Regions from separate parts of the Streptomyces sp. NPDC111628 genome, predicted to be linked through region 1. Evidence: riboswitches for the same ligand, from Rfam matches in the RefSeq annotation. Region 1 holds a riboswitch; each other region holds the start of a gene.
What was found. Region 1 has a riboswitch for cobalamin ahead of ACZ7MF_RS32855 (cobalamin biosynthesis protein). Riboswitches for the same ligand answer to the same signal wherever they lie in the genome.
Positions count from the first base shown of each region.

Region 2: linked by a shared signal. The riboswitch ahead of ACZ7MF_RS05710 (ribonucleoside-diphosphate reductase subunit alpha) and the one ahead of ACZ7MF_RS32855 (cobalamin biosynthesis protein) in region 1 are both predicted to bind cobalamin.
Region 3: linked by a shared signal. The riboswitch ahead of metE (5-methyltetrahydropteroyltriglutamate--homocysteine S-methyltransferase) and the one ahead of ACZ7MF_RS32855 (cobalamin biosynthesis protein) in region 1 are both predicted to bind cobalamin.
Region 4: linked by a shared signal. The riboswitch ahead of ACZ7MF_RS30460 (energy-coupling factor ABC transporter permease) and the one ahead of ACZ7MF_RS32855 (cobalamin biosynthesis protein) in region 1 are both predicted to bind cobalamin.

Region 1 covers NZ_JBVKBZ010000007.1:51,075-58,161, forward strand. The annotation lists gene ACZ7MF_RS32840 (class II aldolase/adducin family protein) at 93-791, opposite strand; gene pitH (low-affinity phosphate transporter PitH) at 1,016-2,287, shown strand; gene ACZ7MF_RS32850 (hypothetical protein) at 2,322-2,543, shown strand; cobalamin riboswitch at 2,693-2,833, shown strand; gene ACZ7MF_RS32855 (cobalamin biosynthesis protein) at 2,940-3,923, shown strand; gene ACZ7MF_RS32860 (cobyric acid synthase) at 3,920-5,452, shown strand; gene cobN (cobaltochelatase subunit CobN) at 5,449-7,087, shown strand, end outside.
Region 2 covers NZ_JBVKBZ010000001.1:1,160,319-1,167,405, forward strand. The annotation lists gene ACZ7MF_RS05705 (ribonucleotide-diphosphate reductase subunit beta) at 1-375, opposite strand, end outside; gene ACZ7MF_RS05710 (ribonucleoside-diphosphate reductase subunit alpha) at 375-2,750, opposite strand; cobalamin riboswitch at 2,874-3,017, opposite strand; gene ACZ7MF_RS05715 (GNAT family N-acetyltransferase) at 3,096-3,602, opposite strand; gene mctP (monocarboxylate uptake permease MctP) at 3,674-5,284, opposite strand; gene ACZ7MF_RS05725 (DUF3311 domain-containing protein) at 5,281-5,592, opposite strand; gene ACZ7MF_RS05730 (GntR family transcriptional regulator) at 5,738-6,502, opposite strand; gene dasA (N,N'-diacetylchitobiose ABC transporter substrate-binding protein DasA) at 6,958-7,087, shown strand, end outside.
Region 3 covers NZ_JBVKBZ010000003.1:838,702-845,788, reverse strand. The annotation lists gene ACZ7MF_RS18835 (hypothetical protein) at 1-515, shown strand, start outside; partial or broken gene ACZ7MF_RS18830 (IS5/IS1182 family transposase) at 862-1,005, shown strand; gene ACZ7MF_RS18825 ((2Fe-2S) ferredoxin domain-containing protein) at 1,154-1,573, shown strand; gene metE (5-methyltetrahydropteroyltriglutamate--homocysteine S-methyltransferase) at 1,611-3,926, opposite strand; cobalamin riboswitch at 4,105-4,301, opposite strand; gene ACZ7MF_RS18815 (GNAT family N-acetyltransferase) at 4,371-4,952, opposite strand; gene tsaD (tRNA (adenosine(37)-N6)-threonylcarbamoyltransferase complex transferase subunit TsaD) at 4,952-6,004, opposite strand; gene ACZ7MF_RS18805 (hypothetical protein) at 6,343-7,023, shown strand.
Region 4 covers NZ_JBVKBZ010000006.1:213,736-220,822, forward strand. The annotation lists gene ACZ7MF_RS30435 (TetR/AcrR family transcriptional regulator) at 1-600, shown strand, start outside; gene ACZ7MF_RS30440 (MFS transporter) at 759-2,360, shown strand; gene ACZ7MF_RS30445 (ATP-binding cassette domain-containing protein) at 2,377-3,231, opposite strand; gene cbiQ (cobalt ECF transporter T component CbiQ) at 3,228-3,977, opposite strand; gene ACZ7MF_RS30455 (energy-coupling factor ABC transporter substrate-binding protein) at 3,978-4,334, opposite strand; gene ACZ7MF_RS30460 (energy-coupling factor ABC transporter permease) at 4,331-5,032, opposite strand; cobalamin riboswitch at 5,063-5,248, opposite strand; gene ACZ7MF_RS30465 (potassium channel family protein) at 5,349-5,813, opposite strand; gene ACZ7MF_RS30470 (chloride channel protein) at 5,918-7,087, opposite strand, start outside.

The sequences.
Region 1 (7,087 bases):
CTCGGGCGGCCAGTGGACGCGTGACAGTGGGTGACGAGGTCTTCGTGTCCCGTAGCCGGTACCCCCGCAGCCGCCCGGCACGCACCCGCGCGTCAGCTTCGCTGCCCGTACCCGCGCAGGCGTTCCGTCACCTCCGCCAGCTGGGCCGGCGTCAGCAGGGACGGCGAGTGGCCCGGCACCGAGGACGCGGTCAGCCACAGGCGGCACATCCACTCGAGCTGGGCGGTGCGGTCGTAGGCCTGGTCGAGGGAGGTGCCGTAGGTGATCGTGCCGTGGTTGCGGAGCAGGCAGCCGGTGCGGTCGGCGAGGGCGTCGAGCATGCCGCGGGCGAGTTCGGCGGTGCCGTAGGCCGCGTAGGGGGCGACCCGGACGGGGCCGCCGAGGGCGGCGGTCATGTAGTGCACCGGCGGGAGTTCGGGGACGAGCAGCGAGACCGCCGTCGCGTGCACGGCGTGGGTGTGGACGACGGCCCGGGCGCCGGGGTCGGCGCGGTACACGGCGAGGTGCATGGGCAGTTCGCTGGTGGGGACGAGCGTGCCGAGCAGCCGGCGTCCGTCCAGGTCGACGCCGGTCACGTCGTCCGGAGTCAGCCGGTCGTAGGGGACGCCCGACGGGGTGACCAGGACCGTGTCGCCGACGCGCACCGAGACGTTGCCGGAGGTGCCGACCACCAGCCCGTCCGCCACCGTCCGGCGAGCCGTCGCGACGAGTTCCGCCCAGGCCGCTTCCTCGGCGGTCTTTCCAACCGTCGTTCCGGCCGTCTCCCCGCCCCCGGCCCGCGATTGCGTCACAGTCACCCACTCCTCCGGGGCGCCCGCGCGCCCCTCACGTCCCGTCGCCGAACGCCCTCGCGGTGATCCTGCCAGGGACGTCTCCGGAGAGCACCGGAGCGGGCACGCAGAGGGAGGCCGCGACACCGCTTCCGGTCACCGTGACGCCCTGCCCAGTTCATCTTCCGTTCACCCTGGTTACCTACGTTCGTCGCGCCAACGACCTCGAACGATTGCCTGGGTAAATGGAAAGCTTCTCGCTGATCCTCGCGATTGTGGTGGTAACCGCACTCGCGTTTGATTTCACGAACGGTTTCCACGACACCGCGAACGCGATGGCAACGACCATTTCGACCGGTGCGCTCAAGCCCAAGGTGGCGGTGGCGATGTCCGCCGTCCTCAACCTTGTAGGCGCCTTCCTCTCGGTGGAGGTCGCCAACACGATCTCCAAGGGTCTCGTCGACGAGACCGGCATCCGTCCCGAGGTCATCTTCGCCGCCCTGGTCGGCGCGATCCTCTGGAACCTCCTGACCTGGCTGGTCGGGCTTCCGTCCAGCTCCTCGCACGCCCTGATGGGCGGCCTGATCGGTGCCGCCGTCGCCTCGGCCGGTATCGGCGCGGTCAACGGCGACGTGCTCGTCACCAAGGTGCTCCTGCCCGCGATCGCCGCCCCGATCGTGGCCGGCCTCGCGGCGATGCTCGCCTCCCGGATGACGTACTCGCTGGGCCGCAAGGCCGACGGCAGGGCCGCCAAGAAGGGCTACCGGGCCGGCCAGATCGCCTCCGCCGGTCTGGTCTCGTTGGCCCACGGCACCAACGACGCCCAGAAGACCATGGGCATCATCACCCTCGCCCTGATCGCCGGCGGCTCGCTCGCCCCCGACTCCGACCCGCCCGTGTGGGTCATCCTGAGCGCGGGCCTGGCCATCGCGCTCGGCACCTACCTGGGCGGCTGGCGCATCATCCGCACCATGGGCAAGGGCCTGACCGACCTCCAGCCGCAGCAGGGCTTCGCCGCCCAGACCAGCGCCGCCACGGTCATCCTGGCCTCCTCCCACCTCGGCTTCTCGCTGTCCACCACGCACTCGGTCTCCGGTGCGGTGATGGGCGCGGGCCTCGGCCGCAAGGGCGGCGTGGTCCGCTGGTCCACGGCCACCCGGATGTTCGTCGCCTGGGGCCTGACGCTGCCGGCCGCGGCCCTGGTCGCCGCGCTCGCCGAGTGGGTCTGCCGCGCAGGCGACTGGGGCACGGCCCTCGTCGCGGTGTTCCTGATCGCGTCCAGCTTCGCGATCTGGCGGATCTCCCGCCGCGAGGTCGTCGACCACACCAACGTCGTCGACGGCGACCCGGTGGACACCGAGGGGCCCGGGCAGCCCGAGCCCGCCGGTGTGGTCACCACGGCGATGGCCGCCGTGTCGCCGCCCCCGACGGGCGCCACCGAGGACCTGGCGGCCACCGTCCCCGCCCCGGCCACCACCCCCGACCCCAAGGCCCCGTCGGCCGCCACCACCGTCTGAACCCGCCTGCCGGGTACGAAGGAAGCGAACCTCCATGAGCATCGACTGGGCAGCCCTCGGCTCCGTCTTCGGCGTCAGCCTCGTGGTCACGGTGGCCCTGGTGGGCCTGTTCACCCTCGGCATCGTCGGCCTCTCCCGCCAGGAGCGGGCCGCCGCCCAGGGCGGCTCCGCGGCCCTCGCGGTCACCGGCGCGTACGCGTGCTTCGCGGCCTGCCTGGCGGCGGTGGCGTACGGGATCTATCTGATCGTCGCCTGAGCGCCCTGCGCACCACCGCGCACGCTCCGGGGCGGGGCGCGGGACGGACTCGAACCGTTCCGCGCCCCGCCTCTTCGCGTGCCGGCGCACACCACTCGGGTGTGGGCCTTCGCACACTCCCCCGTCGCAGGTCAACGCCAGGTTGACGGGTGTTCGCGGGCCGTGGTGGACTTCCGGGGCCATCTACGGCGGCAGAAGAGGAAGCCCGGTGCGAATCCGGCGCGGTCCCGCCACTGTGACCGGGGACAGGATCCCCGGGAGCCAGGAACTCTCGCCGCCGTGCTCTTCGAACCAGGGCGCGGACACCCTGAGTGAGGACCTATCGCCATGCGCGGCTGCCGTTCCGGGCTCACCAGCGACACGCTTCGACTTCCCCTTCCCACGGCCGGTTGAGCCGTGCGTGCCGGACGCGTCTTCGCGTACGGCGCCGCCGCCGGCCTCCTCGGTGACCTCCTCCTCGGCGATCCTCGCCGCGGACACCCGGTCGCCGTGTTCGGCCGTGCCGCGGGCGCCGTGGAACAGGTGCTGTGGCGGGACCACCGGGGCCGGGGCGCCCTGCACACCGTCGTGTGCGCCGGCGGCGCCGCCGTCCTCGGCTCGGCCGCCGCGCATGCCGTACGCCGCTCCCCCGCCGCCTCCGTCGCGCTGACCGCCGCGGCCACCTGGTCGGTCGTCGGCGGCACCTCGCTGGCCCGCGAGGCCACTGCCATCGGCCGTGCGCTGGGGGCCGGGGACGTCGAGGCGGCGCGGGCGCGGCTGCCGCACCTGTGCGGGCGGGACCCGCAGGCGCTGGACGCCGACGGGATCGCCCGGGCCGTCGTGGAGTCCGTCGCCGAGAACACCTCCGACGCGGTGGTGGGCGCCCTGGTGTGGGGCGCGGTGGCCGGGGTCCCCGGGCTGCTCGGCTTCCGGGCCGTGAACACCCTGGACGCGATGGTCGGCCACAAGTCGCCCAGGTACCGCCGCTACGGCTGGGCCTCGGCCCGCCTCGACGACCTCGCGGGCTGGCCGGGCGCCCGCCTCACCGCCGTGCTGACCACCGTGGCGGGCGGTGACCCGCGCGGCGCCCTGCGGGCCTGGCGCGCGGACGCCGCACAGCACCCGAGCCCCAACGCCGGGCCCGTGGAGGCCTCCTTCGCGGGCGCCCTCGGCGTGCGGCTCGGCGGCACGCTCTCCTACGGCGGGCGGGTCGAGCACCGGCCCGTCCTCAACGGGGCGGCGGGACGCGCCGTACGGGCCGGTTCCGGCGACATCGACCGTGCCGTACGGCTGTCCCGGCGCGTGGGCCTGCTGGCGCTGGGCGTGTGCGCGGGCGCGCGGCTGCTCGCGCGCGGGGCCACCGCGAAGAACCCGGGTGTCACGAAGGGACGTACGTCATGAACGGTGGCCTCCTCGTCGCGGGCACCACCTCCGACGCCGGCAAGAGCGTCGTCACCGCCGGGATCTGCCGCTGGCTGGTGCGCCAGGGCGTCAAGGTGGCGCCCTTCAAGGCGCAGAACATGTCGCTCAACTCCTTCGTGACCCGGGACGGCGCCGAGATCGGGCGGGCCCAGGCCATGCAGGCCCAGGCCTGCCGGGTGGAGCCGACCGCGCACATGAACCCCGTGCTGCTCAAGCCCGGCGGGGAGCGCAGCAGCCAGGTCGTGCTGCTCGGCAGGCCCGTGGGCGAGATGAGCGCCCGCGGCTATCACGGCGGGCGCCAGGAGCGGTTGCTCGGCACGGTGCTCGACTCGCTCGCCGAACTGCGCGGCACGTACGACGCGGTGATCTGCGAGGGCGCGGGCAGCCCGGCCGAGATCAACCTGCGGCGCACCGACATCGTGAACATGGGGATCGCCCGGGGCGCCGGACTCCCCGTCCTCGTCGTCGGCGACATCGACCGCGGGGGCGTCTTCGCCTCCTTCTTCGGCACGGTGGCGCTGCTGGCGCCCGAGGACCAGGCTCTGGTCGCCGGGTTCCTGGTGAACAAGTTCCGGGGTGATGTGTCGCTCCTGGAGCCCGGGTTGGAGATGCTGCACGGTCTCACCGGGCGGCGGACGTACGGCGTGCTGCCCTTCCGGCACGGGCTCGGCATCGACGAGGAGGACGGGCTGCGCGTCTCCCTGCGCGGGACCGTGCGGGAGTCCGTCGTCGCGCCGCCGGTCGGCGAGGACGTGCTGCGGGTCGCCGTCTGCGCGGTCCCGCTGATGTCCAACTTCACGGACGTGGACGCGCTGGCCGCCGAACCGGGCGTCGTGGTGCGGTTCGTGGACCGGCCGGAGGAACTGGCCGACGCCGACCTGGTGATCGTGCCGGGGACGCGCGGGACGGTCCGGGCCCTGGAGTGGCTCCGGGAGCGGGGGCTGGCGGACGCGCTCGTCCGGAGGGTCGCCGAGCAGCGGCCCGTGCTCGGCATCTGCGGCGGCTTCCAGCTCCTCGGCGAGCACATCGAGGACGAGGTCGAGTCCCGCGCCGGGCACGTGGACGGGCTGGGACTGCTCCCCGTGCGGGTGCGGTTCGACCGCGACAAGACCCTCACCCGGCCGGTGGGCGAGGCCCTCGGCGAGCGCGTCGAGGGGTACGAGATCCACCACGGGGTCGCCGAAGTGGTAGCGGGTGATGCGTTCATCTCTGATGACAGAGGACGCAGCCTGGACGGCTGCCGGGTCGGCCAGACCTGGGGCACGCACTGGCACGGCTCGCTGGAGTCGGACGGCTTCCGGCGGGCGTTCCTGCGCGAGGTGGCCGCCGCCGCGGGCCGCCGCTTCGTGCCGGCCCCCGACACCTCGTTCGCCGCGCTGCGCGAGGAGCAGCTCGACCGGCTCGGCGACCTGATCGAACACCACGCGGACACGGACGCGCTGTGGCGGCTCATCGAGTCCGGCGCTCCGCAAGGACTGCCCTTCATTCCACCGGGAGCGCCCGCATGAGCACAGTGCTGTTGTTGTCGACCGCCGACACGGACCTGCTGGCGGCCCGCGCGTCGGACGCCGCCTACCGGATCGGCAACCCGACCCGGGTCGACGTCCGCGAGGAGCTGCCCGGGCTGGTCGAGGGCGCGGACCTCGCCGTGGTCCGCCTGCTCGGCGGCAAGCGCGCCTGGGAGGACGGGCTCGCCGCGCTGAAGACCGCCGGCCTCCCGACCGTCCTGCTGGGCGGCGAGAGCGTGCCGGACGCGGAGCTGATGGCCGAGTCGTCGGTCCCGGCCGGGGTGGTGGCCGAGGCCCTGCGCTACCTGGTCGAGGGCGGCCCGGACAACCTCACCCAGCTGGCGCGCTTCCTGTCGGACACGGTGCTGCTGACCGGCGAGGGCTTCGACGAGCCGCGGAAGATGCCGGAGTACGGCGTCCACGGCGAGCGTCTCCACACCGAGGGCCGTCCCACGGTCGGCGTGCTCTTCTACCGCGCCCACCAGCTGAGCGGCAACACCGCCTTCGTCGACACGCTGTGCGACGCGATCGAGGCGCGCGGCGCCAACGCCCTGCCCGTGTACTGCGGTTCGCTGCGCGGCGCGGACCCCGGGCTGTACGAGCTGCTGGGCCGGGCCGACGCCCTCGTCGCCACGGTCCTCGCGGCCGGCGGCACGCACGCCTCGCAGGCCTCGGCGGGCGGTGACGAGGAGGCGTGGGACATCGGTGCGCTGGCCGACCTGAACGTGCCGGTGCTGCAAGGCCTCTGCCTCACCTCCTCCCGGGCCGCCTGGGAGGCCTCCGACGCCGCCCTGTCCCCCATGGACGCGGCGATGCAGGTCGCGATCCCGGAGTTCGACGGACGGCTCGTCACGGTGCCCTTCTCCTTCAAGGAGCAGGGGCCGGACGAGGTGCCGGTCTACGTCGCCGACCCCGAGCGGGCCGCACGGGTCGCCGGGATCGCCGTACGGCACGCGGCGCTCGGGCACAAGCCGAACGCCGACAAGAAGCTGGCGCTGGTCTTCACGGCGTACCCGACCAAGCACTCCCGCGTCGGCAACGCCGTCGGCCTCGACACCCCCGCGTCCGCGGTGCGGGTCCTGGACGCGCTGCGGGAGGCGGGGTACGGGGTCAGCGAGTACCCCTCCGAGGGCGACGAGTTGATCCACCGGCTGATCGAGGCGGGCGGTCACGACGTGGAGTGGCTGACGGAGGACCAGCTGGCGGCGGCGCCCGCGCGGGTGCCGCTGGCCGACTACCGGGCCTGGTTCGAGAAGCTGGACCCGGAACTGCGGGACGGCATGCGGGAGGCATGGGGCGAGCCGCCGGGCTCGCTGTACGTCGACGGCGACGACATCGTGCTGGCCTCCCTCCGGTTCGGGAACGTCGTCGTGATGATCCAGCCGCCACGCGGCTTCGGCGAGAACCCGATCGCGATCTACCACGACCCCGACATGCCGCCGTCGCACCACTACATGGCGGCCTACCGCTGGCTGAACGCTGCGACATCGGAGGGGGGTTTCGGCGCCGACGCGATCGTGCACATGGGCAAGCACGGCACGATGGAGTGGCTGCCGGGCAAGGGGCTCGGCCTGAGCGCGGGCTGCGCGCCCGACGCCGTGCTCGGCGATCTGCCGCTGATCTACCCCTTCATCG
Region 2 (7,087 bases), on a different contig from region 1:
GTCGAGCAGCGTCAGATAGAACTGGACGTGGACGGCCTCCTCGAAGAGCTGGCGGGACAGGTACAGCCGCGCCTCGGGGGAGTTGATGTGCTTGTAGAGGGTCAGCACCAGGTTGTTCGCGACGATCGAGTCACCCGTGGCGAAGAAGGCCACCAGGCGGCCGATCAGGTGCTGCTCCATGGGGCTGAGCTTCGCCAGGTCGGCGACGTCCGAGTGGAGGTCGACCTCCTCGACGTGCCAGGTGTTCTTGATGGCGTCCCGGTAGCGCTCGTAGAAGTCCGGGTAGCGCATGGGGCGCAGGGTCAGCTCGAAGCCCGGGTCGAGCAGGTTCTTCGTGACGGGCGTCGCGGGGTTCGCGGGGATCTCGGTGGTCATTACTGGCAGGCCTCGCAGGACTCGGGGTTTTCCAGGGAGCAGGCGACCGCTTCGGGGTCCGGGCCGGCCTGCACGGGGACGGTGGTGGCGCGGGCCGCGGCGCGGGCGATCCGGGTCGCCGGGCGCGAACGCAGGTAGTACGTGGTCTTCAGGCCCTGCTTCCAGGCGTACGCGTACATCGAGGAGAGCTTCCCGATGGTCGGCGTCTCCAGGAACAGGTTCAGCGACTGGGCCTGGTCGAGGTAAGGGGTGCGGGCGGCGGCCATGTCGATCAGGCCGCGCTGCGGGATCTCCCAGGCCGTGCGGTACAGCGCGCGCACGTCCTCGGGGATCCAGGTGAAGCCCTGCACCGAGCCGTTGGCCTCGCGCAGCGCCTCACGGGTGCGTGCGTCCCACACGCCGAGCCGCTTGAGGTCGTCCACCAGGTACGAGTTGACCTGGAGGAACTCACCCGACAGCGTCTCGCGCTTGAACAGGTTGGACACCTGCGGCTCGATGCACTCGTAGACCCCGGCGATGGAGGCGATGGTCGCGGTCGGCGCGATGGCCAGGAGCAGCGAGTTGCGCAGCCCGGTGGTCGCCATGCGCGCGCGCAGCGCGGCCCAGCGCTCCGGCCAGGCGGGCTCGACGCCGTAGTGGTCCGGGTGCAGCACCCCCTTGGCCGTACGGGTCTTCTCCCAGGCCGGCAGCGGGCCGCCCCGCTCGGCGAGGTCGGCGGAGGTCTCGTACGCGGCGAGCATGATCCGCTCGGCGATGCGGGTGGACAGGGCCTTCGCCTCGGGGGAGTCGAAGGGCAGGCGCAGCTGGAAGAAGACGTCCTGGAGGCCCATCGCGCCGAGGCCGACCGGGCGCCAGCGGGCGTTGGAGCGGCCCGCCTGCTCGGTCGGGTAGAAGTTGATGTCGACGACCCGGTCCAGGAAGGTGACCGCGGTGCGGACGGTGGCGTCCAGGCGCTCCCAGTCCATGTCCCCCTGCGCCGGGTCGACGAACGCGCCGAGGTTGACCGAGCCCAGGTTGCAGACCGCCGTCTCCCCGTCGTCGGTGACCTCCAGGATCTCCGTGCAGAGGTTGGAGGAGTGGACGACGTGACCGGGGGTCGCGGTCTGGTTCGCCGTGCGGTTGGCGGTGTCCTTGAAGGTCATCCAGCCGTTGCCGGTCTGCGCGAGGGTGCGCATCATGCGGCCGTACAGCTCGCGGGCGGGCAGCGACTTGCGGGCGAGCCCCGCCTCCTCCGCCCTGCGGTAGGCCGCGTCGAACTCCTCGCCCCACAGGTCGGTCAGCTCCGGCACGTCGGCGGGGGAGAACAGCGACCAGGTCCCGTCGGCGTCCACCCGCCGCATGAACTCGTCCGGCACCCAGTGCGCGAGGTTCAGGTTGTGCGTACGGCGGGCGTCCTCGCCGGTGTTGTCCCGCAGCTCCAGGAACTCCTCGACGTCCGCGTGCCAGGTCTCCAGGTAGACCGCCGCCGCGCCCTTGCGCCGGCCGCCCTGGTTCACGGCCGCCACCGAGGCGTCCAGCGTCTTCAGGAACGGGACGATGCCGTTGGAGTGCCCGTTGGTGCCCCGGATCAGCGAACCCCGGGCGCGGACGCGGGAGTAGGCGATGCCGATGCCGCCGGCGTGCTTGGACAGGCGGGCCACCTGGTGGAGGCGGTCGTAGAGGGAGTCCAGCTCGTCCTTGGGGGAGTCCAGGAGGTAGCAGGACGACATCTGGGCGTGCCGGGTGCCGGAGTTGAAGAGGGTGGGGGAGGAGGGCAGGTAGTCCAGGCGGCTCATCAGGCCGTACAGGGCGGCGACCTCGTCCACCGCGCGGGAGGTGTCGTCTTCGGCGAGTCCGGCGGCGACCCGCAGCAGGAAGTGCTGGGGCGTCTCCACCGCCTTGCGGGTGATCGGGTGGCGGAGCAGGTAGCGGCTGTAGAGGGTGCGCAGGCCGAAGTAGCCGAAGCGGTCGTCGGCGGCCGGGTCGATCAGCCCGTCGAGGCGGGCCGCGTGCAGCCGTACGAAGGCCGCGGTGCGGTCGGCGATCAGGCCCTCGCGGTGGCCGGTGGCGACGGAGCCGGTGAAGGTGACGACGCCCTGGGAGGCGGCCTCGGCGCGGATGCCGATGGTCAGCAGGCGGGCGGCCAGCCGGGAGTAGACCGGGTCCTCCGAGATCAGACCGGCGGCCGCCTCGGTGGCCAGCTCGCGCAGCTCGGCCTCGTCGGCGCGGGCGGACCGGCCGCGCAGTGCGGCGGCGGCCACCCGGCCGGGGTCGGCGCCCTGGAGGTCGGCGGTCAGCCCGGTCAGGGTCCGCAGCAGGGCGGCACCGGGTCCGTCGGGTTCCCCGGTCGCCGTCACCGGGGTCGCTGAAGCCGGATCGGCTGGCGCGATGGTCACGTGGAGCACTCCCTCGCTCGGCACGGGGCCTGGCGGAGGGCAGGGGGGCTCACGAGCGCGCACGGCGTCCGCGTCCACCGGCCCACTCCACGAGGCCCGGACGACATGGCACCCGGACCGGGACGGCCGGGCGCACTGTCGGCAGGTCCTCGGACTGGACAGGCGTGCGCGCACGTGCGAAGACGTACGGATGCACGCAAGTACACCGTTGCGGGACAGTTCCGGATTCGCACCGGATTCCCCTGCGGCGACAGCGAGCACGAGCATACATCTTGTGCCGGGGGGCGCGAGCACCCCCAGATGTTGTGTCTCGGCGGGGTGTTGTGGCGGGGTGCCGCGGCCGTGTCAGAGCGTCAGTGCGTAGGTGAGCAGCGTGATGTCGTCCAGCTCCGGCAGCGGGTTCCAGTCGCGGTCGGGCGTGCGGGCGAAGCCCAGGCGGGCGTAGAGGCGGTGGGCGGTGCGCATGGCGGTCTGGGTCGACAGCACGACGCCCGTGCAACCGGCCACCGTCCGGGCGCGGTCGAGGCAGGCCCGCACCAGAGCCTCGCCCGCCCCGCGGCCGCGTGCCTCGCGGGCGACGGCGAGCATGCGTATCTCGGCCTCGCCGGGACGCGCGATGTCCGCCATGGGGCCGCCGGAGGGCACGAAGGTCACGCCGCCGAGCACCCGGCCGTCGGCCACGGCGACCAGCACCTCGGCGGCCGCCGCCCGCTTGGCCACGTCGCGCAGCTCGTCCAGGTAGGTGTCGCTCTCCCCGAAGTCGAGGAGGCCGTCGCGCAGATAGGCCTGCGCGGTGATCTCGCCGAGGGTGTCGTACTCCTCGGCCGTCGCCCGCCGGATCACGAAGTCCATGACGCCGAGTGTGCCCCACGGGTACGACAACGGGCCGCCGGATTTCTCCGACGGCCCGCTGAAGAGCGCCGCTAGTGCGAGCTGCCCGCCGTGGCCGGGGGCAGTTCCACCTGGACGCCGGGGTCGCCGGCGTCCGCCGTGTAGTCGGACGGCTTGGTCTCGTCGACGCCGTCGGGCGCCTTGACGGCCCGCAGGACGAAGGTCAGGACCACGGTGACCAGCACGTTCAGCACGAAGGCGGTGAGACCGATGTAGCCGATCTCGCCGATGCCGGGGATCTCGTCGGAGGAGCCGCCGAAGTGCTTCTGCGTCGGCGAGGCGACACCGTAGGCGGCGACGGTGCCGTAGACCATGCCGACCGCCCAGCCGCCGAGCAGCGCCCAGCGGTGGAACCAGCGGGTGAACAGGCCGCCGACCAGGGCCGGGAAGGTCTGCAGGATCCAGATGCCGCCCAGCAGCTGGAAGTTGATCGCGACGGTCTTGTCCATGCCCAGGACGAAGATCAGCGCGCCCACCTTCACCAGCAGCGACACCAGCTTGGAGACCTTCGTCTCCTGCTGCGGCGTGGCGTCCGGCTTGATGAAGTCCTTGTAGATGTTGCGGGTGAACAGGTTCGCGGCCGCGATCGACATGATCGCCGCCGGGACCAGCGCGCCGATGCCGATCGCCGCGAAGGCGACACCCGCGAACCAGTCCGGGAACATGTTCTCGAACAGCTGCGGGATCGCCAGCTGGCCGTTGTCCACCTTCACCCCGGCCGCGATCGCCATGAAGCCGAGCAGCGCGAGCAGGCCCAGCATCAGCGAGTACAGCGGCAGGATCGTGGTGTTGCGGCGGATCACCTCACGGCTGCGCGAGGACAGCGTGGCGGTGATCGAGTGCGGGTACATGAACAGCGCCAGGGCCGAGCCGAGCGCCAGGGTCGCGTAGGTCCACTGGCCCCCCGCGTCCGGCACCACCCCGCCCTTGCCCGCCTCGGTGAACTTGTCGCTCGCCGAAGCGAAGATGTCGTCGAAGCCGCCCAGCTTGATCGGGATGTAGATGATCGCCACCGCGATGACGATGTAGATCAGCGTGTCCTTCACGAACGCGATCAGCGCGGGGGCGCGCAGCCCCGACGAGTACGTGTACGCCGCCAGCACACCGAAGGCGATCAGCAGCGGCAGGTCCTTGACGAACCAGTTGGTGTCCTCGCCGCCGCCGACGCCCATCACGTCGAGCACGGCCTGGATGCCGACCAGCTGGAGCGCGATGTACGGCATGGTCGCCAGGATGCCGGTGACGGCCACCGCCAGCGACAGGCCCTTGGAGCCGAACCGGCCGCGCACGAAGTCCGAGGTCGTCACGTACCCGTGCTTGTGCGAGACCGACCACAGGCGGGGCAGGAAGGTGAAGATCAGCGGGTAGACCAGGATCGTGTACGGCACCGCGAAGAAGCCGGACGCGCCCGCCGCGTAGATCGCCGCCGGGACGGCCACGAAGGTGTACGCGGTGTACAGGTCGCCGCCCAGCAGGAACCAGGTGACCCAGGTGCCGAACGAGCGGCCGCCGAGGCCCCACTCGTCGAGGCTGTGCTCGTTCTCGGCCCGGCGCCAGCGGGCGGCCAGGAAGCCCATGGCGGTGACGAGGACGAAGAAGAAGATGAAGACGGCGAGTGCGACGCCGTTCACGCCGTCGTTCATCGCGACTCACCGCCCTTCGGAGCGGAGGGAGCGGACGGAGAGGAGGGGGCGGCGGCGGAGCGGGCGGCGGCGCGGCCGCGCTGGTCCCACTGCCACAGCTTGTACGCGGTCACCGTCAGCACGGTCGAGATCAGCACCCAGGCCATCTGGTACCAGTAGAAGAACGGGATGCCGATGAAGGTCGGGTCCGTCTTGGTGTACGAACCGACCCACAGCATGGCGACGAACGGTGCGACAAGACAGAGCCCGATGACGACGCGCACCGGCGTCACCACCGGCTCTCTGCTCACTTCTGTGTCTTCTGACATGCGCGGCTCCGTCCCCTCGCTGATCACCTCGTGCAGTGCGCACGAAATGTAGGTGACGGTGTCAAGACAGCGGAAGACCTCGTCCGTATATCGGTCCTCAACTGCAACTTCGCGCCTGTGCGCGCGGAGCTATGCCGGATTTGTGCTAGTCCTGGGGCCGCTTGAGGCGGGCCACGAACTTGTAGCGGTCGCCCCGGTACACCGAGCGCACCCACTCCACCGGCTGACCGGTGCGGTCCTGCGAGTGCCGGGAGAGCATCAGCATGGGCAGGCCCACGTCGGTGCCGAGCAGACCGGCCTCGCGCGGGGTGGCCAGGGAGGTCTCGATGGTCTCCTCGGCCTCGGCGAGATGGACGTCGTACACCTCGGCGAGCGCGGTGTAGAGGGACGTGTACTTCACCAGGGAGCGGCGCAGGGCGGGGAAGCGCTTGGCGCTGAGGTGGGTGGTCTCGATCGCCATCGGCTCGCCGTTGGCCATGCGCAGCCGCTCGATGCGCAGCACCCGGCCGCCGGCCGTGATGTCCAGCAGCCCGGCGAGCCGGTCGTCGGCGGTGATGTAACCGATGTCCAGCAGCTGAGAGGTCGGTTCGAGGCCCTGGGCCCGCATGTCCTCGGTGTACGAGGTGAGTTGCAGCGCCTGCGACACCTTGGGCTTGGCGACGAAGGTGCCCTTGCCCTGGATGCGCTCCAGGCGGCCCTCGACGACCAGCTCCTGCAGGGCCTGGCGCACCGTCGTGCGCGAGGTGTCGAACTCGGCGGCCAGGGTGCGCTCCGGCGGAACCGGTGTGCCCGGGGTCTGGGTCCGGGTCATGTCGAGCAGATGCTTCTTCAGACGGTAGTACTTGGGCACGCGCGCGGTACGGACGGTCGCCCCACCCTCGTTCTCCGCACTGCTGACGTCGGTGCTCATGCTCTGCCTTCCCGGCTCCGGATGCCGAAGCGACCGCTGTCCCTGTCGGCCACGGCTCACATCGTGGCACGGCTTCGTGCCGGGATGGCCCCCGCACGCTCCGTGATCCCTTCTGTATACCCGCGGGAACACCCTTGGTCTAGTCCACAGGCCAGTCGGACGCCGCTGGTACGCGCGTTCGGAGTCGTCTCCGCACGTCATTCGGTGGGGGGTGGTACACCCGGTCCCGGTCCGCCCGATCTGTCGCTTGCGCAATGAAAGGTCCCTGCATATCTCGGTCCCATCACGGAGGCGAGGACTGGGTTTGAACACCCTTGACAGGCCTATTGGTCTGGGCCAAGCTCCCCGTACTGGTCTACACCATTGGTCCAGGTCCCGGCCCCATGGGCGGTCCGCGTCGACGAGCAACCGCGGGGAGGCAGGGGGGTTGTGTGGCATCCCTGAGGAGGGTTGGCGTGAAGCGCAAGCTTATAGCCGCGATCGGTATCGCGGGCATGATGGTCTCGATCGCCGCGTGCGGGGGCGACAGCGACGACGACGGCAAGAAGGCCGGCGCCGACGGCTACGCCGGCGAGACGCTCACCG
Region 3 (7,087 bases), on a different contig from region 1:
CCGGAGCCGCGCAGTCTCCGGTGGCCTCCGCGCCCGCCCAGGGCGCCGGCAACTCCGCGCTTCAGGTCGTCGATTCCACGGCGGAAGAGGCGGGCCTCGACGGGGACGGTGGCACCGTGACGGGCGCCGCAGTTCAGGAAGCACCGCCGAAGTGGGTGCAGTTGTCGGCCGTGACGTCACAGCCGCTGTCCTCGCCACACCTGATCAACATCAATCAGGCGGCGCTCTACCGCTTCGACCAGGACACGCCGAACTCGGCGAAGTCCCGGTGCAACGACGCCTGCGCCGCCAAATGGCCCGCGGTCACCATAGAGGAGGGAGGCAACGTGTATCTGGCGGGCGTGGATCCCGAGCGGATCGGAGCCATCCGCCGAGCCGACGGCCAGGTCCAGATCACTGTGGGCGGCTGGCCCGTCTACCGCTTCTCCGGCGACAGCAAGCCGGGTGACCTCAACGGCCAGGGTGTGGGAGGCACGTGGTTCGCGGTGGGGCCTGACGGCGCCAAAGTCCAGTAGGCATCCGCCCCCTTCAAGCGCTCCCGCTACGATCGCGACGTGTCGGCACAGGGAAGTCCGGGGGCGCACCCGGCAGCCTTGCGTGGGAGGACGCCGCTCCGCGGCGGCCGGTACGCGGCGAAGAAGGGCAGTCCGCGGTCGGCATGTAGATCGGGGAACCCGCTGGGCCGACTGCCGCGGCCGTCCATTCGGGAGCGACTGATAATCCCGCTGATGTAGTTGACGGGACTACCCTCGGCCGGCGTTGCTACCCAGCCCGGTGTGGGCGTCGACCACGCACCGGGTATGGAGACCAGGAACCGCCCGGGGAGGGCGGGTGAGAGGGCCCTGTCGCTGCCGTGCGGACGACGTTTCCTCGTCGGTCCGCGGCCGGGTTGGTCATCCTCACCGGAAGCCGGACTCGCTGGTCGCCGACCGAGGCTACGACCACGACATCTACCGAGACCAGATCCGTGCCCGCGGCGTCGTGCCCGCGATCGCCCGCCGCGGCAGGCGCCGCCAGCAGGTCTGTCCGTAGCCGAACCCCCAGCTCCAGGGGCAGAAGTTGTCAGGCAGTGTCCTGGTGCAGGACGTACAAGATGTCCTGCAGACACAGCCGGTCCGGTACCGGCCTCGGCCCTGGCGACCGCTGGCATCGCATGCCCGCAACGCCGACCGGACGAACGACCGACGACGCGAGGACCGACGACGCGAGGACCGGGGCGGTGGCCGCCCCCGGGCCGTGCCGCGTCGTCGTGTGCCGCAACTGCTGCTGCGGCAGCCCCAAAGTGACCGGCGTCGACCACGCCGCCCAGACCGAACGCCTGCGTGCCGTGGTACCGGTACGCGTCTCCGACTGCCTCGACGCCTGCGACCACGCCAACGTCATCGTCGTCCAGCCCTCTGCCGAGGGCCGTGCCGCGGGCGCCCGGGCCGTCTGGCCGGGGCTGGTCAACGACGCGGGCGCCACCGAGGACATCGCGGCCTGGGCACGCGCGGGTGGACCGGGCGTGGCGCCCCGACCGGACATCCTCGACCTGTACGCCATCACGCCGCCACGACGGCGTACGGCCTCCTGACCGCGCCGCCGGACACCGGAAGGCGCTTCCGTGTGGGTCAGGAGCGGGACAGCTCGTTGCGGAGTGCGCGGGCGGCGGCCACCAGGTGTTCGAGCGAGGCCCGGGTCTCGGGCCAGGCGCGGGTCTTCAGGCCACAGTCGGGATTGACCCAGAGCCGTTCGGCGGGGATGGCCTTCAGGCCGTCACACAGGAGGTCGGCCATCTCCTCGGCGCTGGGCACGCGGGGGGAGTGGATGTCCCAGACGCCTGGTCCGGCCTCGCGCGGGTAGCCGTGGACGGCGAGTTCGCGAGCCACCTGCATCTGGGAACGGGCCGCCTCCAGGCTGATGACGTCGGCGTCGAGGTCGTCGATGGCCCGCACGATGTCGCCGAACTCGGCATAGCACATGTGGGTGTGGATCTGCGTCTCCGGGCGGACGCCGGAGGTGGTGAGCCGGAAGGCTTCGGTGGCCCAGGACAGGTATCCGGCCCGGTCGGCGGTGCGCAGGGGCAGCGTCTCGCGCAGGGCGGGTTCGTCCACCTGGATGACGGACGTACCCGCGGCCTCCAGGTCGTGCACCTCGTCGCGCAGGGCGAGCGCGACCTGGCGGGCGGTGTCGGCGAGGGGCTGGTCGTCACGGACGAAGGACCAGGCGAGCATGGTGACGGGACCGGTGAGCATGCCCTTGACCGGGCGGCCGGTGAGGGACTGGGCGTACGTGGTCCAGCGCACGGTCATCGGGTCCGGACGGGAGATGTCGCCGGCCAGGATCGGCGGGCGGACGTAACGGGTGCCGTAGGACTGGACCCAGCCGTGCCGGGTGGCGAGGTAGCCGGTCAGCTGTTCGGCGAAGTACTGGACCATGTCGTTGCGTTCGGGTTCGCCGTGCACCAGGACGTCGAGGCCGGTCTGCTCCTGGAAGGAGATCACCTCCTGGATCTCCGTCTTGATCCGCTCCTCGTAGCCGGCCGTGTCGATCCGCCCGGCACGCAGGTCGGCGCGAGCGGTGCGCAGTTCGCCGGTCTGCGGGAAGGAACCGATCGTGGTCGTCGGCAGCAACGGCAGGCGCAGGTGCGAGCGCTGTGCCGCGGCGCGCTCCGCGTAGGACTGGGAACGTCGCGTGTCGGCCCCGGAGACCGCGGCGGCACGGGCGCGGACGTCGGGATCGCGGGTGATGGGGGAGTTGGCGCGGGAGGCGAGGTCGGCGCGGTTGGCCGCCAGGTCGGCGGCGATGGCGTCGGTGCCCTGGGCGAGGCCCCTGGCGAGGGTGACGACCTCGACGGTCTTCTCCTTCGCGAAGGCGAGCCAGCGCAGGATCTGCGGCTCGATGTCCCGCTCGGCGGCGGTGTCCAGGGGGACGTGCAACAGGGAACAGGAGGCGGACACGTCGACGCGGTCGGCCAGGCCCAGCAGGGTGCCGAGGGTCGACAGGGAGCGGGCGAGATCGTTGACCCAGATGTTGCGGCCGTTCACGACACCGGCGACCAGGCGTTTTCCGGGCAACCCGCCGACGGCGGCCAGCGCGTCGAGGTTGGCGGCGCTCCCGGTGAAGTCCAGGGCAAGCCCTTCGACCGGGGCCTTGGCGAGCATCGGCAGCGCATCGCCGAGCCGGTCGAAGTAGGAGGCGACCAGCAGCTTCGGCCGGTCGGCAAGGGCGCCGAGGTCGCGGTAGGCGCGTTCGGCGGCGTTGAGTTGGGCCGGGGTGCGGTCCTGCACGAGAACGGGTTCGTCCAGCTGCACCCACTCCGCGCCCGCGGCCCGCAGATCGGCCAGGACCTCGGCATAGACGGGCAGGAGCCGGTCCAGCAGGGTGAGCGGGTCGAAGCCCGCGGGCACGCCCGGGGCGGGTTTGGCCAGCAGAAGGTAGGTGACGGGACCGACGAGAACGGGCCGGGCAGTGAGGCCGAGGGCGAGGGCCTCCTTCAGTTCGTCGACCTGCTTGGTGGAGTCGGCGGTGAACGCGGTGTCCGGGCCCAGTTCCGGGACGAGGTAGTGGTAGTTGGTGTCGAACCACTTGGTCATTTCCAGTGGCGCCACCTCCTGGGTGCCGCGCGCCATGGCGAAGTAGCCGCCGAGCGCGTCGTCTGCCACGGCGGAACGGTGACGCTCGGGAATCGCGCCGACCATCACGGTGGTGTCGAGCACATGGTCGTAGTACGAGAAGTCACCGGTGGGTACGTCGTCGATGCCGGCGTCGGCCAACTGCTGCCAGTTCGTCCGGCGCAGCTCCGCGGCCGTGGCGCGCAGGGAGTCGGCGGTGACGTGGCCCTTCCAGTAACCCTCGACGGCCTTCTTCAGTTCCCGGTTCCGCCCCTGGCGGGGGTAGCCGTACACGGTGGCCCGTGCCGCCGCGGCTGCGGACTTCGTGGTCACGGAGATCTCCTTCGCGAGATGAATCCCTGAGATCCCGGAGACGGGACGAGTACGCGAAGGAGTGACACACCGGGCGTGACCTACGCTGCGCAGCAGGGCAGACACATCCGCCTGGTATGTACGCCGACCCGCCCTCGAGGTCACCGGGATGTCCACGCACGAACGGTTCGCGCGCGGGCAGTTGGCAGGTCTTCGGACTCGCGGGCACGTCCTCTCCGTTCGAGGACACCTACTGGCCGTCGCTTCCCGGGCCCGGTACCTCGGACCCAGTGCGTATGACGGCGGTCGTTCCCGCTCACCGCTGCGGGGCAGTCCCGGATTCCCACCGGGTTCCCTCTTACGACACCCCGTCTGGAGAACGGGGCGAACCAGCTGCTGCGGGCAGCCTACGGGCAGCCGGCCCGTCAGGAGTGCAGGCGCCCGGCATCCGGGCGGTGACCCGTGTCACGCCTCCGGAACCGCGCTCCTGCCCCGCGCGCCGGCGGGGTGGCGCGGACCGAGGAAGACGACGATGCCCTTGCCGGCGGGGGACGGGTGGGTGGCCTGCGTCCACCCCTGGCGGCGGTAGAAGGCCACGGCCCGCGTGTTCTGGACGGAGGTCAGCAGCCAGGCACGCCCGTCGGGCGCGCCCGCCGTCACCGCTTCTAGGAGGTCCCCGGCGAGTCCGGTGCCGCGTGCGGCGGGACGGACGGCCAGTTCGTCGATCTCCAGGGCCCCGCACAGCCAGTCCGCGGTGTCCGTGGGACCGAGGCCGGCGGCGGCCTGCGGGTAGCAGCGGTCGGTGGGGAAGGGCGCCGGGGTCGTCCAAGCGGTTGCGAAGCCCAGTAGGTCCCCGTCACGCACGGCGGTCGCGGCCGTGAAGCCGGGACGGCCCACGTTCGTCGGCAGCCGGCAGACGAATTCCGTCGCCCTTGCTTCGTCCTCGTTCCAGGGCGGGGCGCAGAAGGCGTCGACGTACACCGACCGCAGTGCGTCGGTGTGCACGAGCAGTTCGGCGCCCCGGTGGACGTGGATGTCGGCCCTCATCAGGCGGCCACCGCCCGTCCGGTGGCGGCCGGGTGCAGGGCGGCGTACTCCAGGGGCGCCGACGGGTCGATGGACACGTTGAGCGGGGCCGGTTCGGCTCCGGCCTGTACGAGGAGGTCGCCGACGGCCGCGATCATCGCGCCGTTGTCGGTGCACAGCCGCAGTGGCGGCACCCGCAGCTCGACCCCGGCCGCGCGGCAGCGCTCTTCGGCCAGTGACCGCACCCGCGAGTTCGCGGCGACGCCGCCGACCACGACGAGGGTGCCCACCCCGTGCTCGGCGCAGGCGGCGACGGCCTTGCGGGTCAGGACGTCGGCGACGGCCTCCTGGAGCGAGGCCGCGCCGTCGGCCACCGGCAGCTCACGTCCGGCATGTCCCTCCGCCCAGCGGGCGGCTGCCGTCTTCAGCCCCGAGAAGGAGAAGTCGTACGACCCCGGCAGCGGGCGCGGAAAGGGGACAGCGCGAGGATCCCCCACTCGCGCTGTCCGGTCGATGGCCGGACCGCCGGGGTACGGCAGTCCGAAGACCCGCGCCACTTTGTCGAAGCACTCCCCGGCCGCGTCGTCGAGCGTGTCTCCGAGGTGCGTGATCCGGTCCCGGGCAAGGTCGCGGACGAGGAGCAGAGAGGTATGGCCGCCGGAGACGATGAGGACCATGCACGGGTTGGGCAGCGGGCCGTGCTCCAGCGTGTCGGCGGCGACGTGCCCGGCCAGGTGGTGCACCCCGTACAACGGCACCCCGAGCGAGTAGGCGATGCCCTTCGCACCGGCGAGACCCACCTGCAGGGCACCCGACAGCCCGGGGCCGGTGGTCACGGCGACCGCCCCGATGTCGGACAGCCGCAGCCCGGCCTCGTCCAGTGCCCGCCGGACGACCGGACGCAGCGCGTGAAGGTGGGCGCGGGAGGCGATCTCGGGCACCACACCGCCGAAGCGGGCGTGCTCGTCCATGCTCGACGCCACCGCGTTCCCCAGCAGCCGCCCGTTCCGGACCAGACCGGCGCCCGTCTCGTCGCAGGACGACTCGATGCCCAGCACCACCGCAGACCCCATCGACCGACCTTTCTTGCACCTTGAAAGTTGTTGCGAACATTGTGCAATAAGATCGCTGTCGATGTGCGCCGCCACGGGAATCGACGCGCCTCGACGTGCACGTGGAGGTGGGACTGGCCAAGGTCGCGGCGGCCCGCACACTCCACCCGTCCTGCCCGGTTCGCCCTGTCTGTCCCGTCGCCAACGACGCCCCTCCTCGGGGAGGCGGTCGGCCGCAACTCGTCCGAAGTTCCCATGGGTTGACGTGACATGAATCACCGCGAGCGGGTTGAGTCGCGGGTCCGGGAACTTCTCGTACTCCCCCTGACGGGGCGTCGAGACTGCAAGGATGAGCCGCCATGAGTGCTGGGTGGTGTCTCCGCACGACAAGAGCCGCGGTCTTCGCGGCCGTCTGCGTGCTGCTCGCCGCCCTCGGACACGTGCTGATGTCGGGGGAGGGGCTGCCCTGGTGGGTGCTCCTCTCCGGCACCCTGGCGGTCGGGGCCGTCGGCTGGGCCTTCGGGGCCCACGAACGGCGCCGCCGTACGGTGGCAGGCCTGACGGTCGCCGTGCAGACCTGCCTGCACCTCGCCTTCACGCTCGCGCAGGCTGCCCGGGCCCATGACATCGCGGCCGCCGCGGGGTTGCACCACCCGGAGCACCTGGGCTCCCACGGTGCCGACAGCATGGCGTCGCTGGGCCACGGCATGGATTCCATGACCGGTATGGGTATGGGCGGCATGCATGACATGACGCACATGGCCGGCATGTCCTCCTGGGGCATGCCGGCCGTCCACCTGCTGGCCGCCGTGCTGTGCGGACTCTGGCTGGCCCAGGGCGAGAGCGCGCTCTTCAAGACGGTCCGCGCCTGCGCGGACCGCGCCTTCGTGCCGTTGCGGCTGGTTTTGGCGGTGCTCTGCCCGCCCTCTGCTCCGCCCTCCCTCCGGCCGGCTCCGCGGCCGAGGCGGCGGCTGCGGCAGCTCCTGCTCGTCCACGTCCTCACCACCCGGGGTCCTCCCGGGGAGACCGCTGTCGTCTGACAGCCGGAACACCGCCACCGCCCTCCGCGCGGCGGCGGTCGCCCGTCCGCGCCCCCGCGCGACG
Region 4 (7,087 bases), on a different contig from region 1:
AACCGGGCGCGCATCCTGGCCACCGCCCGCCGGGAGCTGGGGCGGAACCCGGACACCACGCTGGAGGAGCTGGCCCGGGCCGCCGGTGTCGTACGGCGTACCCTTTTCGGCCACTTCCCGGGGCGTGCGGCGCTCCTGGAGGCCCTCGCCGAGGAGGCGTCCGAGGTGCTGCGGGGCGCGATGGCCGACGCGGCGCAGCCGGACGAACCGGCCGACCGGGCGCTGGCGCACTTCACGCTGCTGATGTGGTCCGTGGGCGACCGCTACCGCATGCTGCTGGCCCTGGCCCGGCACGACCTGGGCGTGGAGCGCGTGGCCGAGATCCTGGCCCCGGCCCGCGCCGAGGTCACCGCCATCCTGGAGCGCGGCCAGCGGGACGGGGCCTTCCCGGCCCACCTGCCCCCCGCCGTGCTGAGCGCGGGGCTCGAGGCGATGGTCGTCGCGCTCCTGGAGCAGGTCAACACCGGTGCCCTGGAGGACGACGGCACCCGGACCGCCGCCGCCATGCTCATCGCGGCCGGTGTGCCGGAGCGGCGGGCGCGGGCCGTCGTCGAGGTCGTGGGCCCGGCAGTGCGCGCGAAGTCCGTCCCGGCCGAGTAGGCCGGCCCCCGTTCGGCCGAGTAGGCCACCCTCCCCGTTCAGCAGGCGCCCCGGTCGGTGGGCGCCTTATTTGCACGTCCATGTGCAACAAACTACGCTGCCCTTGTCTGCTCACTCATGGGCAATTAACTCGCCCTCGCTTGTCTCCGGGAGCCCCCATGCCCCTACTCGCCACCACCCCCGTCGAGAAGATGCCTGGGCCCTACCCCCGGCGCTGGTGGGCTCTCCTGGTGCTCTGCCTGAGCCTGCTGATCGTCGTCATGGCCAACACGTCCCTGATCGTGGCCGCCCCGGACATGACCACCGACCTGGGCCTGAGCAGCAGCGACCTCCAGTGGGTCATCGACGGCTACACCGTCCCGTACGCCGCGCTGATGCTGGTGCTCGGCGCGATCGGCGACAAGTACAGCCGCCGCGGCGCCCTGGTCACCGGTCTGGTGATCTTCGCGGGCGGTTCGGTGATGGGCAGCCTGGTCCACGAGACGGGGCTGGTCATCGCGGCCCGGGCGGTCATGGGCGTCGGTGCCGCCGTCGTCATGCCGGCCACGCTGTCCCTGCTGGTCGCGGTCTTCCCGAAGGGGGAGCGGGCCCGGGCCATCACCGCCTGGACCGCCACCTCGGGACTCGCCATCGCGGTCGGGCCGCTGGTCGCCGGGTGGCTCCTGGAGGACCACGCCTGGGGCTCGACCTTCCTGGTCAACGTCCCCGTCGCGGTCCTCGCCGTCGTCGGCGCGCTGGTCCTCGTACCGCCGTCGAAGGCCGCCGGCGCGGGCCGCATCGACTATGTCGGCGGGCTGCTCTCCATCGTCTCCGTCGGCAGCCTGGTCTACGCGACCATCGAGGGCCCGCACTTCGGCTGGGGCGCCGGTCCCGTCGCCGCGGCCGTCGTCGCCGCCGTAGGCCTGATCGCCTTCGTGGCCTGGGAGCTGCGCCACCCGCACCCCATGCTGGACGTGCGACGCTTCCTGCTGCGGCCCTTCAGCGGCTCGATGCTCGCGGTGCTGTTCTTCTTCTTCGGCACCTACGGCGCCATCTACTACGCCACGCAGTTCCTGCAGTTCGTCCTCGGCTACGGCGCGCTGGAGACCGGCGTACGGCTGCTGCCGCTGGCCGGGGCCGTGTTCGTCGGCGCCGCGGTGACCGGGCGGCTGACCCCGAGGCTCGGCGTGCGGGCCATGGTCGGCTCCGGCATGGCGATCGGCACCGTCGGTGTCTTCCTGCTGGTCCTGATCGACCAGGGCTCCACCTACGCCGACTTCCTCGCCCCGATGCTGCTGCTGGGCCTCGCCATCGGCCTCAGCGTCTCCCCGGCGACCGACACCATCATGGGCTCCTTCCCGGAGAGCGAACTCGGCGTCGGCGGCGGCGCCAACGACACCGCGCTGGAACTCGGCGGTTCCCTCGGCATCGCCGTCCTGGGCTCCCTGCTCGGCACCTCCTACCGGGACGAACTGGCCGGCCTGGTGGGCGACCGGCTCCCGGCCGCCGCACTGGACACCGCCCAGGACTCGGTGGGCGGCGGACTCGCCGTCGCCGAGCGGCTCGCCACCAGCCCGGCGGCCGGACCCCAGCAGGCGCAGGCCCTCGCCGACGCCGTGAACCGGGCCTTCGCCCACGGCGTCTCGACGACCAGCCTCGTCGGCGGCGTCATCATGGCCGCCGGCACCCTGATCGTCCTCGCCGTCCTGCCCGGCCGCCGCGCCCGCGCCCAGCAGGCGGAGGACGCCCGGGAACCGGAGTACAGCGGCGCGGCGAGCTGACCCCGGGCAGCGCCCGTCACTCCGCCAGCGCCGCCAGCTCCTCCGCCGTCCGCGGGCCCCTCGCCGAGTCCGCCAGCAGGCCCCGCGCCCGCAGCAGCCCGGCCGCCGCGACGCCCCAGGGGAGCCGCAGCCTGGCCTGCCGCAGCAGGTCGGTGCGGGCCAGCGTCGGGGCAGCCGGGCCGGTGCGCACACCGTCCGGGGTGAGCAGGGCTGCGTCGTCGGACCAGCGCAGGGCGAGGTCGACGTCGTGGGTGGCCATCACCACGGTGGTGCCGCCCGCGCGCAGTCGGTCCAGGGTGGCCAGCAGCCGCTCCTGCCCGTCCGGGTCGAGACCGGCGGTCGGCTCGTCGAGGATCAGCACCCGGGGCCGCATCGCGACCGCCCCCGCGATAGCGGTCCGCTTGCGCTGCCCGTACGACAGCAGGTGCGTGGGCCGCTCGGCCAGCGCCGCGATGTCCAGCGCGGCCAGCGCCTCCCCGACCCGGGAGCGCACCTCCGCGTCGGGCAGCCCCAGGTTCAGCGGACCGAAGGACACGTCCTGGCCGACCGAGGCCGCGAAGAGCTGGTCGTCCGGGTCCTGGACCACCAACTGCACGGCGGTCCGCAGCCGGGTCAGCCCCTTGCGGTCGTAGGTCACCGGCTCACCGTCGACCGTCAACGTCCCCGCGCGCGGCCTCAGGCCGCCGCTCAGCAGCCGCATCAGCGTCGTCTTGCCACTGCCGTTGCGGCCGAGCAGCGCCAGCGCGCGCCCCTCGCGCACCGCGAAGTCCAGGCCCGCCAGCACGTCCGGACCCTCCTCGTACGCGAACGACGCGCCCCGCAGGGCGACCAGGGCCGGGGCCGGTTCAGAGGACTGGTCCGGTTCGCTCACGACAGGGGTCCTTCCAGTACGAGGGTGAGGGCGGCCAGCGCCGCGAGCAGCGTGACGCTCGCCGCCGTGAACGGCACCGAGACCCGGGCCTCGGGTACCAGCACGCGCAGGGTGCCGTCGTAACCGCGCCCGGCGAGCCCGGTCTGGAGCCGGGCCGCCCGGTCGAAGGCCCGCACGAACGCGGTGGCGCCGAGCCCGCCGAGCGAACGCCAGGCCGCCGCCCGGCTGGTGTGCCCGAGCCGCGCGGCCTGCGCCTCACGGATCCGGCGCACCGAGTCCAGCAGCAGGAAACTCATCCGGTACGTCACCAGCGCCACGTCCACGACCGGCGCCGGCACCCCGGCCCGCACCAGGCGCGGCAGCAGGTCGGACATCGGCGTGGTGAACGCGAACAGCAGCACCCCCAGCGAGGCCGCCGAGGTGCGCAGCAGCAGCCCGCCCGCGCGCACCGCACCGCCGTCGGCCGCCGTCAGGAACCCGTCCGGGCCCCCGACCTGGACCAGCAGCGGCAGCGCACCCGTCACGCAGAAGCCCAGCGGCACCCGGTAGGCCCGCCACAGCCGGCGCCCGGGCACGCCCGCCGGGCCCAGCAGCACCGTCAGTGCCGCCACCAGTACCAGCGCCGCGCCCGGCCAGGGCGGCAGCGAGATCGCGAGCACGGTCAGGCCGAGACCGAGCACGGCCTTGTCCACGGGATGGCGGCGGCGCCAGCGACTGCTGTGCGCCGCCGCGTCGATCGGCAGCACTCAGGCCCCTTCGGGGGTGTCCCCCGCAGCCGCCGTGGCCTCGGAAGTGGCCAACGCCCGCTCCTCGCCCTGCCGCCGGCCCCGGCGCAGTCCGAAGTAGTACGCCAGCACGCCCGCGCCGAGCGCGGCCTGGAGGGCGAACAGCGCCGACTCGACCTCCCCGGACGGCGGTTCGTACAGCGGGGAGAACCACGGTTCGTAGTCCGGTTCGATCTCGGTGATCGCCGTCTCCGCCTCCGCGTCGGCCCCGGCGAACGGCTCCTCCTTGTGGTCGCCGAGCCCCAGCACCAGCGGCAGCACCGCCAGCGCGGCCACGGCGAGCAGCAGCAGGGTGTTGATCTTCGCGTTCCGGCTCATCGGGCCGCCACCGCCTCCTGCTTCGGCTCGCCCGACCGCGTCAGCAGCACGCCCAGCCGGGTCAGTTCGCCCTTGCTGGACTGCACCAGCAGCCGCATCACGATCACCGTGAGCAGGCCCTCGCTCACCGCGAGGGGAATCTGCGTGACGGCGAAGATCGAGCCGAACTTGCCGAGCGCGCCCAGGAACCCGCTGCCCGGGTCCGGGAAGGCCAGCGCCAGCTGCACGCTGGTCACGCAGTACGTGGACAGGTCGGCGACGAACGCGCCGGAGAACACCGTGACCATCAACGGCACGTCCCAGCGGCGCAGCAGCCGGTAGACGCCGTACCCGGCCCAGGGGCCGACGATCGCCATCGAGAAGACGTTGGCGCCGAGCGTGGTCAGCCCGCCGTGGGCGAGCAGCAGCGCCTGGAAGAGCAGGGTGATGGTGCCAAGGACCGCCATGATCGGCGGCCGGAACAGGATGGCGCCCAGACCGGTGCCGGTCGGATGGGAGCAACTCCCGGTGACCGACGGCAGCTTCAGGGCCGACAGGACGAACGTGAAGGCCCCGGAGGCGCCGAGGAGCAGCGTGCTCTCCGGGTGCTCCCTGACCTCACGGGTGAGTGACCGGACTCCGTGGACGACGAACGGCGCGGACGCGACACCCCAGGCGATCGCGTGCGCCGGTGGCAGAAAGCCCTCGGCTATGTGCATGGCTCAGCAGACCCTCTCCAGCACCTCGTGGATGGACGACGCGCCTTGGCCGGTCTCCTGGCTTACGGGTACCACCGCCCGTGCTCCGCCTTCCCGGATCGCAAGCGATCCAGTGGCTGCCCGCGAGGGCCGGAGCCGGACTTCCCGATTCACAGTGGCGAGGGCCGCACCGGCATCACACCGGATTTCCCGTTCACCAAGGCGTGGCGACAGTAGTGCTCCCACGGGGGCGGGCACAAGCGGGCCTCGGGCCCGGCGGGCGCCCCGCCCGGCCGTCGAACAGGCCTCGGGACTGCGTAAACGCCCGGCGCCGCCGTCAGCGGGACCGGCCGCCCCGCTCGGGTCGCCGGACCACCATGTCCCGCATCCGGGTGGTCAGCGCGGTCGCGGCGGCCGTGAGGAAGACGAAGCTGTAGGTGATCTGGAGGATGGCCACGACCCGCGCGGCCTGGCCGCGCGGGGTGATGTCCCCGTACCCGACGGTCGCGAGCGTCACCACGGTGAAGTACAGCGCGTCGATCCGGGTGTGCAGTCCGCTGAACTCGCCCGGCGACTTGGCGAGGGCGTAGTACGTGGCCGAGAAGACGTGCACGGACAGGACGATCAGCAGCGAGATGACCACCCCGGGCCGGCTGTCCGGACGGTCCAGGAGAACGTGCCGGATCTGCCGCAGCAGCAGCAGGGCCACGAGGGTCAGCAGCAGGGCGAACAGCACCCAGCTCAGCAACGGCCGCTGCGGCCCCAGCTGGTCGAGGGGGAGCAGGAAGTACGCCACGACCACGGCGGCCGCGATCCCGACCCGTACGAGCCAGGGCCGGACGGCGTCCCAGCCGGTACGGGGACGCGGCCGAGGCCGGGGACGTGGCTGTGCGGTCCGGTGGTCCTTCACCGCGCCGCTCCCGCCGTCGGCGCTCCGTCCGGCGTCCCGCCCGCCTCCGGCCGGGTCCGGCGCACCAGCTGGGCCACGACGAACGAGACGACCGAGGCCATGACGATCAGCGGCATCTGGTCGTGGGAGTCCCGGCCCATCAGCAGCACCGCCAGGACCGAGCTGGCCAGCGGCAGCCCCGTCACCGCGGCGGCCGCGGCGGCGATGCCGAGGGCGAGGGCCGGGGTGGCGCCGAAGCCGGGCAGCCCGGAGCAGGCCAGGGCCGTCGCCGCGCCCAGCAGGACGGCCGGGAAGATCGGGCCGCCGCGCAGCGCGCCCAGCGCGATGCCCCAGGCCAGCGCCTTGCACGCGACCAGCGCGACCAGCGCCCCCACGGACCAGGCGTGCGGCTGCGCGGCGAGCTGGGCGAGGGTGGCCTGGCCGGACAGCGCGGCCTCGGCCGGGGAACGGCCGGTGATCAGCGCGTACGCGGCGACACAGACGCCGACCGCGGTGGCGCAGGCGACGGTGCGGGCGGCCGTGCGGCGCCGGGTCCAGGTGACGGTGCGGCGGCCCAGCGCGCGGGCCAGCGTCACCAGTACGGCGATCAGGGCGGCGGTGGGCAGGCCCCACAGGAAGTCCCCCGCGTCCGGATTGGCCTGCGGCGGCAGGTCGGGCAGGCCCAGCGCGCCGATCTCCAGCCCCGTCCACTGCCCGAAGCCGGTGAAGACCAGGGCGCCGGTCGCGCTGGCCAGCAGGCAGGGCAGCAGCAGGGCGACCAGCTGGGTGCCGGCCAGCCCCGCCCCCTCGATGAGCAGGACCGCCGCCGCGATCGGGCCGCCGAGGATGGTGGAGATCGCGGCGGTGGAGCCGGCCGTGGCGAGGATCGCGCTCGCCCGCTGGTCGCCGCCCGCGCCCGCCCGCCGTACCGCCAGCAGGGCGAGCCCGCTGCCGACGGCCATGAGCGGGGCCTCGGGGCCCAGCACCACGCCGAGCGGCAGCGTGGCCAGCGCGGCCAGCACCGCGCCGGGCAACGCCCGGGGGCCGACGGGCGCGCCGCCCAGGCCGTTCACCGGCAGATGGCCGCCGCCGCCCGGCATCCGGGTCACGATCGGCGCCAGGATCAGCCCGGCGAGCACCAGCGCGGGCAGCGGCCACCACCACGGCGGGGTGTCGTACCCGGCCGC